DNA from 4 places in the Exiguobacterium sp. s125 genome. Region 2 is predicted to be linked to each of the others. Evidence: riboswitches for the same ligand, from Rfam matches in the RefSeq annotation. Region 2 holds a riboswitch; each other region holds the start of a gene.
What was found. Region 2 has a riboswitch for S-adenosylmethionine ahead of KNQ05_RS12090 (2,3-diketo-5-methylthiopentyl-1-phosphate enolase). Riboswitches for the same ligand answer to the same signal wherever they lie in the genome.
Positions count from the first base shown of each region.

Region 1: linked by a shared signal. The riboswitch ahead of ribD (bifunctional diaminohydroxyphosphoribosylaminopyrimidine deaminase/5-amino-6-(5-phosphoribosylamino)uracil reductase RibD) and the one ahead of KNQ05_RS12090 (2,3-diketo-5-methylthiopentyl-1-phosphate enolase) in region 2 are both predicted to bind S-adenosylmethionine.
Region 3: linked by a shared signal. The riboswitch ahead of KNQ05_RS09790 (Na+/H+ antiporter NhaC family protein) and the one ahead of KNQ05_RS12090 (2,3-diketo-5-methylthiopentyl-1-phosphate enolase) in region 2 are both predicted to bind S-adenosylmethionine.
Region 4: linked by a shared signal. The riboswitch ahead of KNQ05_RS01445 (methionine ABC transporter ATP-binding protein) and the one ahead of KNQ05_RS12090 (2,3-diketo-5-methylthiopentyl-1-phosphate enolase) in region 2 are both predicted to bind S-adenosylmethionine.

Region 1 covers NZ_JACSMI010000007.1:73,851-77,055, forward strand. The annotation lists gene KNQ05_RS13935 (alpha/beta hydrolase) at 1-549, opposite strand, end outside; SAM riboswitch class I at 610-712, opposite strand; SAM riboswitch class I at 928-1,032, shown strand; FMN riboswitch at 1,185-1,329, shown strand; gene ribD (bifunctional diaminohydroxyphosphoribosylaminopyrimidine deaminase/5-amino-6-(5-phosphoribosylamino)uracil reductase RibD) at 1,488-2,534, shown strand; gene ribE (riboflavin synthase) at 2,519-3,145, shown strand; gene ribB (3,4-dihydroxy-2-butanone-4-phosphate synthase) at 3,145-3,205, shown strand, end outside.
Region 2 covers NZ_JACSMI010000005.1:15,719-18,923, forward strand. The annotation lists gene mtnA (S-methyl-5-thioribose-1-phosphate isomerase) at 1-214, opposite strand, end outside; gene mtnK (S-methyl-5-thioribose kinase) at 211-1,380, opposite strand; SAM riboswitch class I at 1,457-1,559, opposite strand; SAM riboswitch class I at 1,764-1,865, shown strand; gene KNQ05_RS12090 (2,3-diketo-5-methylthiopentyl-1-phosphate enolase) at 1,946-3,136, shown strand; gene KNQ05_RS12095 (2-hydroxy-3-keto-5-methylthiopentenyl-1-phosphate phosphatase) at 3,133-3,205, shown strand, end outside.
Region 3 covers NZ_JACSMI010000003.1:14,279-17,483, forward strand. The annotation lists gene KNQ05_RS09780 (alpha/beta hydrolase fold domain-containing protein) at 1-285, opposite strand, end outside; gene KNQ05_RS09785 (metal ABC transporter solute-binding protein, Zn/Mn family) at 455-1,423, shown strand; SAM riboswitch class I at 1,503-1,606, shown strand; gene KNQ05_RS09790 (Na+/H+ antiporter NhaC family protein) at 1,687-2,994, shown strand; gene KNQ05_RS09795 (hypothetical protein) at 3,038-3,205, opposite strand, start outside.
Region 4 covers NZ_JACSMI010000001.1:301,991-305,195, reverse strand. The annotation lists gene KNQ05_RS01450 (methionine ABC transporter permease) at 1-351, opposite strand, end outside; gene KNQ05_RS01445 (methionine ABC transporter ATP-binding protein) at 348-1,370, opposite strand; SAM riboswitch class I at 1,449-1,555, opposite strand; gene KNQ05_RS01440 (bifunctional cystathionine gamma-lyase/homocysteine desulfhydrase) at 1,615-2,781, opposite strand; gene KNQ05_RS01435 (PLP-dependent cysteine synthase family protein) at 2,774-3,205, opposite strand, start outside.

The DNA.
Region 1 (3,205 bases), on a different contig from region 2:
AATCTCGATGGCTGGTAAGAGTGGACGTGTCTGGTCAATCAAGGTCAAAAGTTCCGATGCGCAGACGACAGGGACCTGGTCATAGATGATTTCAAACGCTTCACGTTTAATGTCTGGGGTACTTTCTTTTAAGTAGCGTGGACAGTCTTCAAAAGATAATGCTTCATAGGCAGGAATCGCTAACGCTGCATTGATCGTAATCAATCCGTCAGCAGGTAATCCTTCCGCGACGAGTGCAAGGGCAAGTGTCGCACCCATCGATTGTCCGGCGATGAAAATGGACGAACAATGATTGGTTAAGACGTCGAACCCTTGGCGGAGGCTTTGTTTCCAATCTTCAGCAGTCGACGCTTCGAAATCACGGATGCTCGTCCCGTGTCCGTCGAGACGCGGGGCATACACGGTAAACCCTTGGGCGGCAAACTGCTCTCCGACAGTACGGACGCTTTGAGGGGTTGCGTTAAAACCGTGAGACAGTAAAATACCGATTGGACCTCGTTCAACCAAAAAAGCTTCTGCGCCAAACAGGACGGGTGATGATGAATTCATAAAGGGTTCCTCCTTCTATTAAAAAACTCGTAGTGCTTTAGGCGCACTACGAGATTCTCGTAGGTATCATCCAAAGCATCGGCTTTGCTGGTCGGAGCACCTTGCATGTTGCAGGTTGCCGTGGGTTCGTAGAGCCAGATCTCTCGCCCACTCTTGATATATCGTATAGGAATTGTCGGAATAATCATTGTGAAGAGGATAGCATTGATTGAAATACGTTGTCAAGACGTCAAAAAGAAGTCGAAATTGATAAACTGGGTAATTTGGTTTAATTTTGAAAATATGGTTGACTTGAGAAAGGAATCCCCGTAGTGTAAGCATTAGATTCACGACATAAGAACGACTTGAAACATCACACATATGAACTTCATACCGTAGCACTTATCGAGAGAGGTGGAGGGACTGGCCCTACGAAACCTCGGCAACAGACTTCTTACGTCGTACTGTGCCAATTCCGTCAGACGTTTGTCTGAAAGATGAGCGGAGCGGATTCTGCCTTAGTGCAGATGGAAGGATCCTTTTCTTTTAAGAGAAGGGTCCTTTTTTTGATGTTTTCCTAAAAAAAGAGAATGAAATACAATTCATTTTGTATTTTAGAATGACCTGTGCTAGTCTTGAGCTGTATAACTCAATAACCAGTTCTTCGGGGTAGGGTGAAAATCCCAACCGGCGGTGATGCGATTGATAAATCGATGAGCCCGCGACCTGCAGTGTACGCACTGTGGCTGACTTGGTGAGACTCCAGGGCCGACGGTAAAGTCCGGATGGGAGAAGGACGAAACAATGCGCTTGCTGCCATTTTCTGAAAAAATGTTTTCAGGGAAAGGTCTGTTTCTGTATGTGTAAAAACAGAAACGCGAGACGCTTATTTCGTCAATCCTTCAATCACGACGCCCCTTTTACAGGAGGCGTCTTTTTTATTGAAAGGAGCGGAAAAAATGGAAACATTCATGAGTTATGCGATGCAACTAGCACACATGTTAAACGGTCAAACGAGCCCGAATCCGAGTGTCGGCTGCGTCATCGTCAAACAGGGGCGGATTGTTGGTTTTGGGGCCCACCGTTATGCGGGAGGACCCCATGCCGAAGTCGAAGCGCTCCTCATGGCAGGTGAAGCAGCACGCGGAGCCGATCTCTACGTGACACTCGAACCGTGCAATCATCACGGCAAAACACCGCCGTGTACGGAAGCAATCCTCGAAGCAGGAATCAATCGTGTTTTTATCGCGACAGAGGACCGCCACGCGCTCGTCGCAGGAAGCGGTATCACACGTCTCCGTCAGGCGGGGATTGACGTCGAAGTCGGTCTACTAAAAGACGAGGCAGTGGCACTGTATGAACCATTTTGGACGGCGATTGAACGAAAACGTCCGCATGTCACAGTGAAAGTCGCCCAAACGATGAACGGGACGATTGCGACGGGTGAACAACGCTTTATCACTTCGGAAGCGGCACGTGCTGACGGACGGCAGTTACGCGGGATACACGACGCGATTCTCGTCGGAAGCGACACGGTGATCATCGATGACCCGGCACTGACGTTGCGCAGTTCGACCGGCATCGAACCGGTCCGTGTCATTGTCGATCGCCGCGGGCGCCTGACTGAAACATTCCAAGTCTTAAACGATGGCTTGAATCCGACGTACTGGCTGACGGAACAGCCACGAACAAGCGAACGGGCGAACGTGACGGTTTTCGTCGGGACGTATGCGACACCGGACCAAATCCTCGAACTTTTATATGAACAAGGTATTCGCAGTCTGTTGATTGAAGGTGGTCCCACGATTCAATCCGCATTTTTAGAAGCGGATCTCGTGGATACGATCGAACTCTATCAGGCACCGTCCCTCTTCAGTGGGACCAAGTCTCTGACGACGGAACAGGACATCGAAGACCGTTTTGATTTAGTGAAAATGAACCAAATCGGACAAGACGTCCATCTCCAGTATGTACGAAAGGAGAGGATGACATGTTTACCGGATTGATTGAAGAACTCGGCACAATAAAACGGAAAGTCCCCCGTCCGAACGGGCTGGCGCTCGAAATTGAAGCGACAGCAGTGCTTGACGGAACAAAGATTGGCGACAGCATTGCCGTTGATGGGATTTGTTTGACGGTGACGGCGATGACGAAGAGCGGATTCACGGCCGATGCCGTCCATGAGACGATCCGAGCGACGTCGCTGCAGACGTTACGGGTCGGAGCAGCCGTTCAACTCGAACGCGCGATGCCGGCGAATGGACGGTTCGGCGGTCACTTCGTCAGCGGTCATATCGACGGAACGGCTCGGTTTCTCAGCCGGCGACCGGACGGTGAAGCGATGGAATACCGTTTTGAGGCAGGCGACTGGAGCAAGTACTGTATTCCGAAAGGATCGATTGCGATTAATGGGACGAGCCTGACGCTGCAACATGTCGGAAACGACGCGGTGACGATTTCATTGATTCCCCATTCACGCCAAGTCACGACGTTCGATCGCTTGCAGACGGGTGCCCTCGTCAATATCGAATGTGACTTGATGGCGAAACATCTCTATCACTTTACGCAGAAGGATGCGAAAACGGACTGGTCGGCATTTTTAGGAGGCGAAGTATGATGAACGGATTTGATTCGATTGAAGAAGCAGTGGATGACTTAAAACGCGGACGACCGATCA
Region 2 (3,205 bases):
GCGATCCCGTCGTCCGGAACGCTTCCTGCACGAGGACGAATCCACCGAACAGACTGATTGCCGGCGCTCCACGGACACGAAGTTGTTTAATCGCCTCAACCGCTTGCGCCAAATCATGAATGACTTCGTACCGTTCTTCTTGCGGGAGACGGGTCTGATCAAGGATCTTTAAGCACGCCCGCTCATAGATGACACTACGGATAAACTCGCTCATCGGCTCAATTCCTCCGTCACGTCAAAATTCCGGAGATCGGTAAACGTCTTACATTCGCCGCGCCGTTTAATCAATGCCGTCCCGAGGCGTAACGCATGACGTTTCCGTTCAAGGCGCGTCGCAGCATCCGGAATTTGTTCCAAATCAGCGACCGGTGCCAAACCAATCGTCCGCCGGATCAGTTCACAACCGGCGAAACCGAGCGCGTCTTGGAGAATTGTACTGAGGACATCATCGACAAGCCCGGGTACCGTCCGGAAAGGTTCGACGGCTTCCCGTTCCCACAGTGCCGTGAACGTCGAAGCAAACGTCAGCCAGAACGTATCGATATCCTTCACCCGCTTCTCCCGCAACTCAGCATAGTTCGGATACGCCGCAAAGCAGAGGTGGGCAATGAACTGACCGACATCAAACCCGAACGGTCCGTAAAAAGCGAACTCCGGATCGATGATTTTCGTTTCGCCCGCCGAAGCAAAAATGCTTCCTGTATGTAAGTCTCCGTGTAATAAGGCCTCCCCTTTCGTGATGAACAACGTTTCGAGCTTCGCCACTTCCCGCTTCAGTTTTTCGTCCTGCCAGAGCTGCTGTACGTCTGTTTCCAATCCGCTCTCGATATTGTTTGTTTCCGCGTCGCAGAACGGATCCGTAAAGATTAACTTTTCCGTAATGTCGCATAAATCCGGGTTGTAATAGTCACGTGCGACCTGTTTTTTTCCGACCGGACCGAGCGCAAAATCTGACGTGAAAAATAACGTCCGTGCCAAGTATGAACCGACATGCTCAGCAAGGAGCGGGTAGGTTTCGCCTGCGAGCAATCCCGTCCGAACGATTTGCAGGTGCGACAAGTCCTCCATCACTGTATACGCTTCTTCATGACTCGCATGAAAGACCCGTGGAACGAATGGCGTCGCGTATTTTGCGAATTCCTTCAGTGCCAACTGTTCGATCCAGGCCCGCTCGAGTGACAAGGGCCAGCTTTCCCCGACGACTTTTGCATAAGGTAATGCCTGCTTCAAGATCAAACGTTCTTTCCCTGCCTGAATCCGAAAGACTAAGTTCAAGTTCCCGTCGCCGATTTCTTCTGCCGTCGCTTCTTCCTGTCCGATGAGTCCGAGTTCCCGGACACGTTTAATGGCGTCCTGTTCTGTAAATGCTTGATATGCCATCTTGCTTCCCCCTTCATTTCTACACAAAAAAACGCCGCTTTTCGTCATAGAAAAGAGGCGCGGGGTATCATCCGTCCTCTTATCTCTCAGACGAATGTCTGTTGGATGTAGCACCGTGCCGGATGGTCGGTTGCTGCGGCGTCTTCGGGCCAATTCCCTCTGCCAACTCACGATAAGAGTCATATGTGGTTGTTGTGTTCGATGTTGATTCGAATATTACGCCCGTCTTAAATCATCTGTCAATTCCAATTTTTAGTGAAAAACCATTTAAAAGACCGCCATCTATAGAAGCTGATTTCAAAAAAAATAAATTTTCAAAAAATTATTTGACATCACGTCCATCTCATGTAAAAATTGCAATTAGATTTCACAATTTCATCCAATTCTTATCAAGAGCAGACGGAGGGACGAGCCCTATGATGTCGCAGCAACCGACCAGTTGGCACGGTGCTAATTCTTGCAGCTAACACGCTGACAGATAAGAGTCCACGCGCAATTTTTCATGGTCTCTTGTCATTGACGAGGGACCATTTTTGTATTTTTTAACAAGGGAGAGACGACGATCATGGTGTACATTACCGCAACTTACCAACTCGGCGTGACCGATCAGTTACCAAAACGGGCAGAGCAAATCGCCCTCGGTCTGACGGTCGGCTCATGGACCGATTTGAATCACTTGGAACAACAACAGCTTGAATCCTTTAAAGGACAAGTCGTCCATACGGAAGAACACGACGGTAAAGGGTATGTCACGATCCGTTATCCGGAACACAACGTCTCACGGGACTTTTCGGCGATTTTGACGACCGTCTTCGGCAAGCTGTCACTCGACGGTCAAATCAAACTGACGGATCTTCAGCTTCCCGCTTCGTTCACACTGGATTTCCCCGGTGCTAAATTCGGCATTGAGGGCGTCCGCCAATTGATCCAAGTCCATGACCGCCCCCTGTTGATGAGCATCTTCAAAGGCGTCATCGGACGGGATCTCGTTTTTTTACGGGAACAACTGGAAGCCCAGCTCGCCGGCGGGATTGATCTCGTCAAGGATGACGAAATCTTATACGACAATCCGCTGACACCGGCACTCGACCGGGCGCGGATTGGACGGGAAGTCCTCGATGCACACTATGAACGGACCGGTAAACGGGCCCTTTATGCGATTACATTGAGTGGTCCGGTCTTCCGCTTGAAAGAGCAGGCGAAACGACTGGTCGAAGCCGGAGCGACAGCCCTCCTGCTCAACACGTTTACATACGGGCTTGATGTCTTGCGGGAACTGGCAGCCGATCCGGAAATCCCGGTCCCGATCTTTAATCATCCGGCGTTGAGCGGTGCCTTGATCGCCAGTCCCGAGTACGGGATTGCCGCCCCGGTCCTGCTCGGAACGTTGCCGCGGATTGCCGGTGCCGACTTGACACTGTTCCCGTCGCCGTATGGGAATGTCGCCCTCGCCAAAGACTTGGCCCGCGGGATTGCCGTTGAAGCGACCCGAATCGGTGAGACCAAAACAATTCTCCCGGTCCCGTCCGCCGGAATCCACCCGGGTCTCGTCGCCCAGCTTGTTCGTGATTTCGGCGTCGATTCCGTCATCAATGCCGGAGGCGGTGTCCACGGTCATCCGCAAGGTGCTGCGGCCGGAGTCATCGCTTTCCGCCAGGCACTGGGCGCAGCACTGGCCGGCGAATCACTGACAAGTGCCGCCCACCGGCACGAGGAATTACGTGTCGCTCTCGATGCTTGGGGGATCACGAAATGACGATCCGGATTTTATGTGACTTTGACGGAACAGTAACGGAGCACGATAATATCATCGCCTTGATGCAGG
Region 3 (3,205 bases), on a different contig from region 2:
ACTAAACACATCATCACGGTTTCCACGAACGAATGCGCCGCCATGAGCATAAATCGCGACCGGAAACGGCCCTTCTCCCGGCGGATAATAAATATCTAACGTCAAGTCCTGCTGATTGACCGTCTTGTATAAAAGATTTCGTGGTGCTAATTGCTTTTCGGTAAGCGGCAAGACCGGCTCCGTCCATCTGAGTAAGGCTCCATAATTATTCCAAATACTCGCACCAGCAGCAGCCGTCGTCAAAATAGCGGCGCCACCCATCAACCATGCTGTTTCACGTTTCACCTCATCACCTCCAAGGCTCATTCCGATTTCACTTCTACTCTTCTCTTACCCGATTTATTTTGAACTAGAACTTCACAACATTCCGACTTGACGCTTTAATTTCCGTCGGATATAGTTAGAAAGTCCAAATCGGAACAATTACGTTTTAATTATCTTGGAGGGTTCATATATGAAAAAAATCATTCCAGCGTTAACCATCGCGACAGTAACTGCCAGTCTGCTCGCCGCATGCGGCTCATCGACTTCAAATTCAGACGAAGACGGTAAATTGCAAATTTATACGTCGACGTTCGCCACGGCAGCCATCGCCAAAGAAATCGGCGGAAAGGACGTCCAGGTCGAATTAATCGTTCCCCCTGGCGCCGACCCGCATTCGTATGAGCCGACTCCGAAGCAACTGACGACGATTGCGAAAGGCGATCTATTTTTACTTACCGGCACAACCCTTGAGCCGTACTCTGAAAAGATTAAGGAAAGTTTAGCCGGTAATTCCATTCGTTTTGTCGAGACAAGTAAAAATATCGACTTACTCGAAGCTTCCGCTTCGCTTCATACGCACGAAGAAGACGCACACGATGACCATGATGATCACGAGGCTGAAGAAGAGTCGCACGATCATGGACAATACGATCCGCATGTTTGGCTCGACCCGAACAACGCCAAGAAAATGGCTGACTCGATTACGACCGCATTAGCAAAGGAAGCACCTGACCGGAAGGAAACGTTTGATAAAAACCTCGCACTCTTTAACAAACAAGCAGATGAACTCGACCAAAATTTACAAAAAGCTGTTGACTCCGGTTCGAAAAAGGAGCTTCTCGTCACGCATGCCGCATACGGGTACTTGGCGGAACGTTACGGTTTCACGCAACTGCCGATTGCCGGTATTTCACCGTCTGACGAACCGTCCCAAAAACAGCTGGCTGCCATCGTCAAGGAAGCAGAGATGCATGACTTAAACTATATCGCCTTCGAAGAGACGGTGTCGCCAAAGGTCGCCCGTGTCATCCAAAAAGAAATCGGTGCCGAATCGATTACGATTCATAACCTCGAGTCCGTCGCAAAAGATCAACAAGATCAATCGTACTTTGATTTGATGAACGAAAACGTGACGACGCTCAAACAAGCACTGCAGTAAGGTACAGTTGACAAGCATTAAAAGATACGTTAGGGTAATAAACGTGTTTTAAACAACGACTAAACAACTAAATGACTTCTTTTTATCGCGAGAAACGGAGGGACTGGCCCAATGATGTTTCGGCAGCGGACGATTGATTCGTACTGTGCCAAATCCAGCAAGCTATGGCTTGAGAGATAAGAAGAGCGTCTTTTTCAGTAAAGACCTCCTTCTTTCTTGCGAAGGGGTCTTTTTTTGTATGCTGAAGAAATGGAGTGATTCACATGAACGAAACGGTTACGCCGAACAAATGGGCGTTGTTCCCCTTGTTCGTTTTCCTTGTATTATTCATCGGTGCAGGAATCTTCTATAACGACTTTTACAAATTCCCCATCTTGATTGCAGCTTTAATCGCCTTGATTTTTGCTGCTGCGACATCTAAGGGAGACATCAACCAGACCGTCGAGCGGATTGCCCGCGGTGCCGGAAATCCGGACATCATGATCATGGTCTTCATCTTTTTACTCGCCGGCACATTTTCTGGAACAGCGAATGCAATCGGAGCCATTGATGCGACCGTCAACGCTGCACTCAGTTTCCTACCCCAGTCTCTTTTAATGAGTGGATTGTTCATCATTGCCGCTTTCATCTCGATGGCGATGGGAACTTCGACCGGCACAATCGCTGCCCTTGCACCGATCGCACTCGGGATTCATGACGCGACGGGTGTCAATGTCGCACTCGCCGCTGCTGCCGTCGTCGGTGGAGCAATGTTCGGTGATAACTTATCGTTTATCTCAGATACGACAATCGCCGCTGTCCGGACACAAAAAACGAACATGCGTGATAAATTCAGAACGAACTTTTTAATCGTCTTGCCTGCTGCCGTCATCACTGTCATCTTACTCGCTTTCGTGTCAGGTTCCGGAGATGTCGTCGAAGCGAAAGCATTTGAATTTTATAAGCTGATTCCGTATCTTTCCGTCATCGTGTTCGCACTCTTTGGTGTCAACGTCATTCTCGTCTTACTCGGCGGGACGTTATTGACAGGCATCATCGGAATGATCGACGGTAGTTTCGGAGTAAGTGGATTTGTCCTCGCGATGTCTGACGGATTGATGGGGATGGCAGAAATCTCAATCTTGACGTTGCTGATGGGTGGACTCGTCAGCCTGATCACCTATAACGGTGGAATTGCTTATCTCAAAGAAACGCTGACACGAAAGATTTCGAAACGCCGGGGAGCTGAGTTCAGTATGGCTGCCCTCGTCAGTGCAACGAATCTCGCAACAGCAAATAATACGATTTCGATTCTTGTCGCCGGTCCGCTCGCTGCTGAAATCGCGGATACGTATGACATCGACCGGAAGAAGTCAGCCAGTATCCTCGACCTCTTTTCCTGTGGTGTTCAAGGAATCATCCCGTACGGAGCGCAACTTTTGATTGCCGCTGAATTGACGAAAACGGCGTCACCCGAACTGATTCCTTATTTGTTCTATCCATTTTTACTGTTCGTTTGTGGATCACTGGCAATCTTCTTCGGCTTCCCACGCCGGAAGAGTGATGCCGCACAGAAAAACAACATGTCGTAAAACAAACACCCCCCGTCGCTTCGTCTGCGACGGGGGGTTCACTTTATTTCTGTTTTTCTTGACGATTCAAAATGAAATAGGCAATCGCCGGAAGCGGAAATTGAACAAGTCCTGCTCCCCCCCATACCCATGGGTTGCGTCCTGTCTTGCGGGCACCAAGAAAGAGGAACGTGGCTTGAGCACCTAATAGTGCTGCGATGCTTGTCCAGAC
Region 4 (3,205 bases), on a different contig from region 2:
ACGCAGTGCCAGTTCGACCATCCGCCCGTAAAACGGTGCCGCCCCAAGAATCAGTGCCGGAAGTGCCGCTGTTGGTCCTAAGAACGATCCGACGATGATGAGCGTCACTGGAATCAATAAAATCAACAATATAATAAACGGAATCGAACGGAAGATGTTGACTAAAAAGCTGAGCACGGAATACAGTGCCCGGTTCTTAAACAATAAGTCTTCATTCGTCGCATACAACAACAGACCAATGATTAAACCGAGTATGAAAGTCGCTAGACCCGCGACGGCTGTCATATAAACGGTACTGCCAGTCGCCGTCCAGACCATTTCCCAATCGAGGTCGTTAAAGAATGTCGTCATCGGTGATCCACCTCCACTTCCACGTCACTCGCTTGAAGCTTCGCGATGACCGCTTGTGTTTCATGTGTCGCACCAATCAGTTGGATGAACAACGTTCCGAGTGCACCGTCTTGCGTCTGTCCGACGTTCCCGCCGATGATATTAAATAATAAGGTCGAATCTTTCATGACTTCTGCCAGGATCGGACTTTCTGCTGTCGAACCGACGAATGTCAGCTGGACGATTTTCCCTGTCGGATAGCGCTCACGGAGTTTCGCGAACGTCAACTCGTTTTCTGTAGACGACGTCAGTTGTTTGACGAATTCTTTTGTCATCGCTTGTTTCGGATGCCGGAAGACTTCTGAAACAGGACCCTGTTCGACGATTTTCCCGGCCTCCATGACGGCGACCCGGTGACAGATTTTTTGAATGACGTGCATCTCGTGTGTGATCAAAACGATCGTCAGTTTTAGTTTTTTATTGATGTCGACGAGTAACTCTAAGATCGAGTCCGTCGTTTTCGGATCAAGGGCGCTTGTCGCCTCGTCACATAATAAGACGTCCGGGTTTGATGCCAGTGCGCGGGCAATCCCGACGCGTTGTTTTTGTCCACCGGATAGTTGTGACGGATAAGCGCCTTCGCGACCGTCGAGTCCAACGAGTTGAATCAGCTCGGCGACCCGTTCTTTCCGGCGTGCTTTCGGATATCCGCCGAGTTCGAGCGGGAACATAATGTTTTCTTCGACCGTTCGTGACCAAAGCAAGTTGAAGTGCTGAAAGACCATCGAGACATTTTTCCGGACGCCGCGTAATTCTTTCGGTCGTAACGTCGTCATCTCGACACCGTCAATTTGAATCGAACCGCTTGTCGGTGCTTCTAACATGTTCAGCAGGCGAATCAAGGTTGACTTCCCTGCACCGGAATAACCAATTATTCCGAAAATTTCGCCGCGCTCAATCGTGAGATCGACGTTTGCGACAGCTTCGACTTCGCCGCGCTTCGAGCGATAAATCTTTCCTACATCCTGTAAACGAATCACTACTGTCCCTCCTAAACATAAAAAAAGTGCGCACGTTTTAGAGCAAACGCGCGCACTTTCAGTACACAAAACCATTTGCTCTCATCTTGCAGACGTTCGTCTGCTGGAATTAGCACCACTTCGGAAATAAATTCCGCGGTTGCCGGGTTTCATCGGGCCAGTCCCTCCACCACTCTTGATAAGAGTTATCGGTATTTAGTTGTTTTTAATATATTTTGAATATTAGCAGGGGTTATTTTGCTTGTCAAACAGTTTTTTCAGAAACTTTTTCGAGCAAACTGAAAGCATGCGTTAAATCTTCTTTCAAATCCTCTGCATCTTCAAGTCCGACCGAGATTCGGACGAGACCATCCGTGATGCCGAGTTCTGCCCGACGTTCTGCCGGAATCGATGCATGTGTCATCCGTGCCGGAACGGAAATCAAACTTTCGACCGCCCCTAAGCTTTCAGCAAGCGTGAAGAAGTGTGACGCTTCCACAAGTTTCTCTGCATTTGCAGCTGAACCGACATCAAAGCTGATCATCCCGCCGAAACCAGTCGCTTGTTTTTGTTGAATCGCATGACCGGGATGCGATGCGAGCCCCGGGTAGAAGATGTTCGAGACGACGTCTTGCGCTTGCAGGAAGCTGACAAGTTCATGTGCTGTCTCTTCGATCGCTTCCATCCGGATACCGAGCGTCCGCAGACCACGGACAAGCAGGAAGCTGTCTTGCGGTCCGAGAATTCCACCCGTCGAGTTTTGGATGAAGTGAAGTTCTTCGCCGAGCGTATCATCGTTGACGACGACAAGCCCTGCGACGACGTCCGAGTGTCCGCCGATGTATTTCGTTGCACTATGCAGCACGATATCTGCCCCAAGCGCGATTGGTTGTTGCAAGTATGGTGTCGCGAACGTGTTGTCGACGACGAGCTTCAAGTCGTGACGACGCGTGATGGCTGCGATCGCTTCGATGTCCGTCACTTTTAATAACGGGTTCGTCGGTGTCTCGACGTAGAGCATCTTCGTGTTGTCCTGAATCGCCGCTTCCGTCGCGCTGAGATCCGTCGTATCGACGAATGTCACTTCGATGTTGAACTTCGGTAGGACACGTTGCATCAAGCGGAACGTTCCGCCGTAGACGTCGTCCGTCATGACGATGTGGTCGCCAGACTGAAGCAGATTGAAGACAGCATGGATCGCCGCCATTCCTGATCCGAACGCGAATCCACGGACGCCTCCTTCAAGATCAGCAATCAATCGTTCGATGCTCGTCCGCGTCGGGTTTGCTGTGCGCGAGTACTCATACCCGTCTTTTAATTGACCGATTTTTTCTTGCTTATATGTGCTCGTTTGATAGATTGGCGGTGTAACGGCACCCGTTGCCTTGTCTACACCCGTTCCTCCGTGAATCAACGCTGTTTTTTTACGCATGTGTCTCGTCCACCTTTTCAAAGATTTGTTGGCTCAAATACCGTTCTGCACTGTCTGCGAAGACGGTAACAATCGTACTTCTAGGATGGCGCTGGGCGATATCGAGCGCCGCGGCGAGTGCCGCTCCTGCTGAACTGCCGACGAGTAACCCTTCACGTGCCGCCAGTTCATGGACCTTCGTAAAAGCATCCGAATCAGAAATCGTATGAATTTCATCAACTAAATCACGAGAAACGAGACTTGGCCATTTGGCTGTCCCGATTCCTTCTGTTTTATGCGGTCCGGCTGACCCTCCGTTGAGGACGGAGCCTTCCGGTTCGACGATTGCCCCTTTTGTCCCGAAGCGTTCTTTTAAGAAAGCCGTCGTTCCGGCAAACGTTCCACCTGATCCGCATCCGGCGACGAACCAGTCGATGTGACCGAG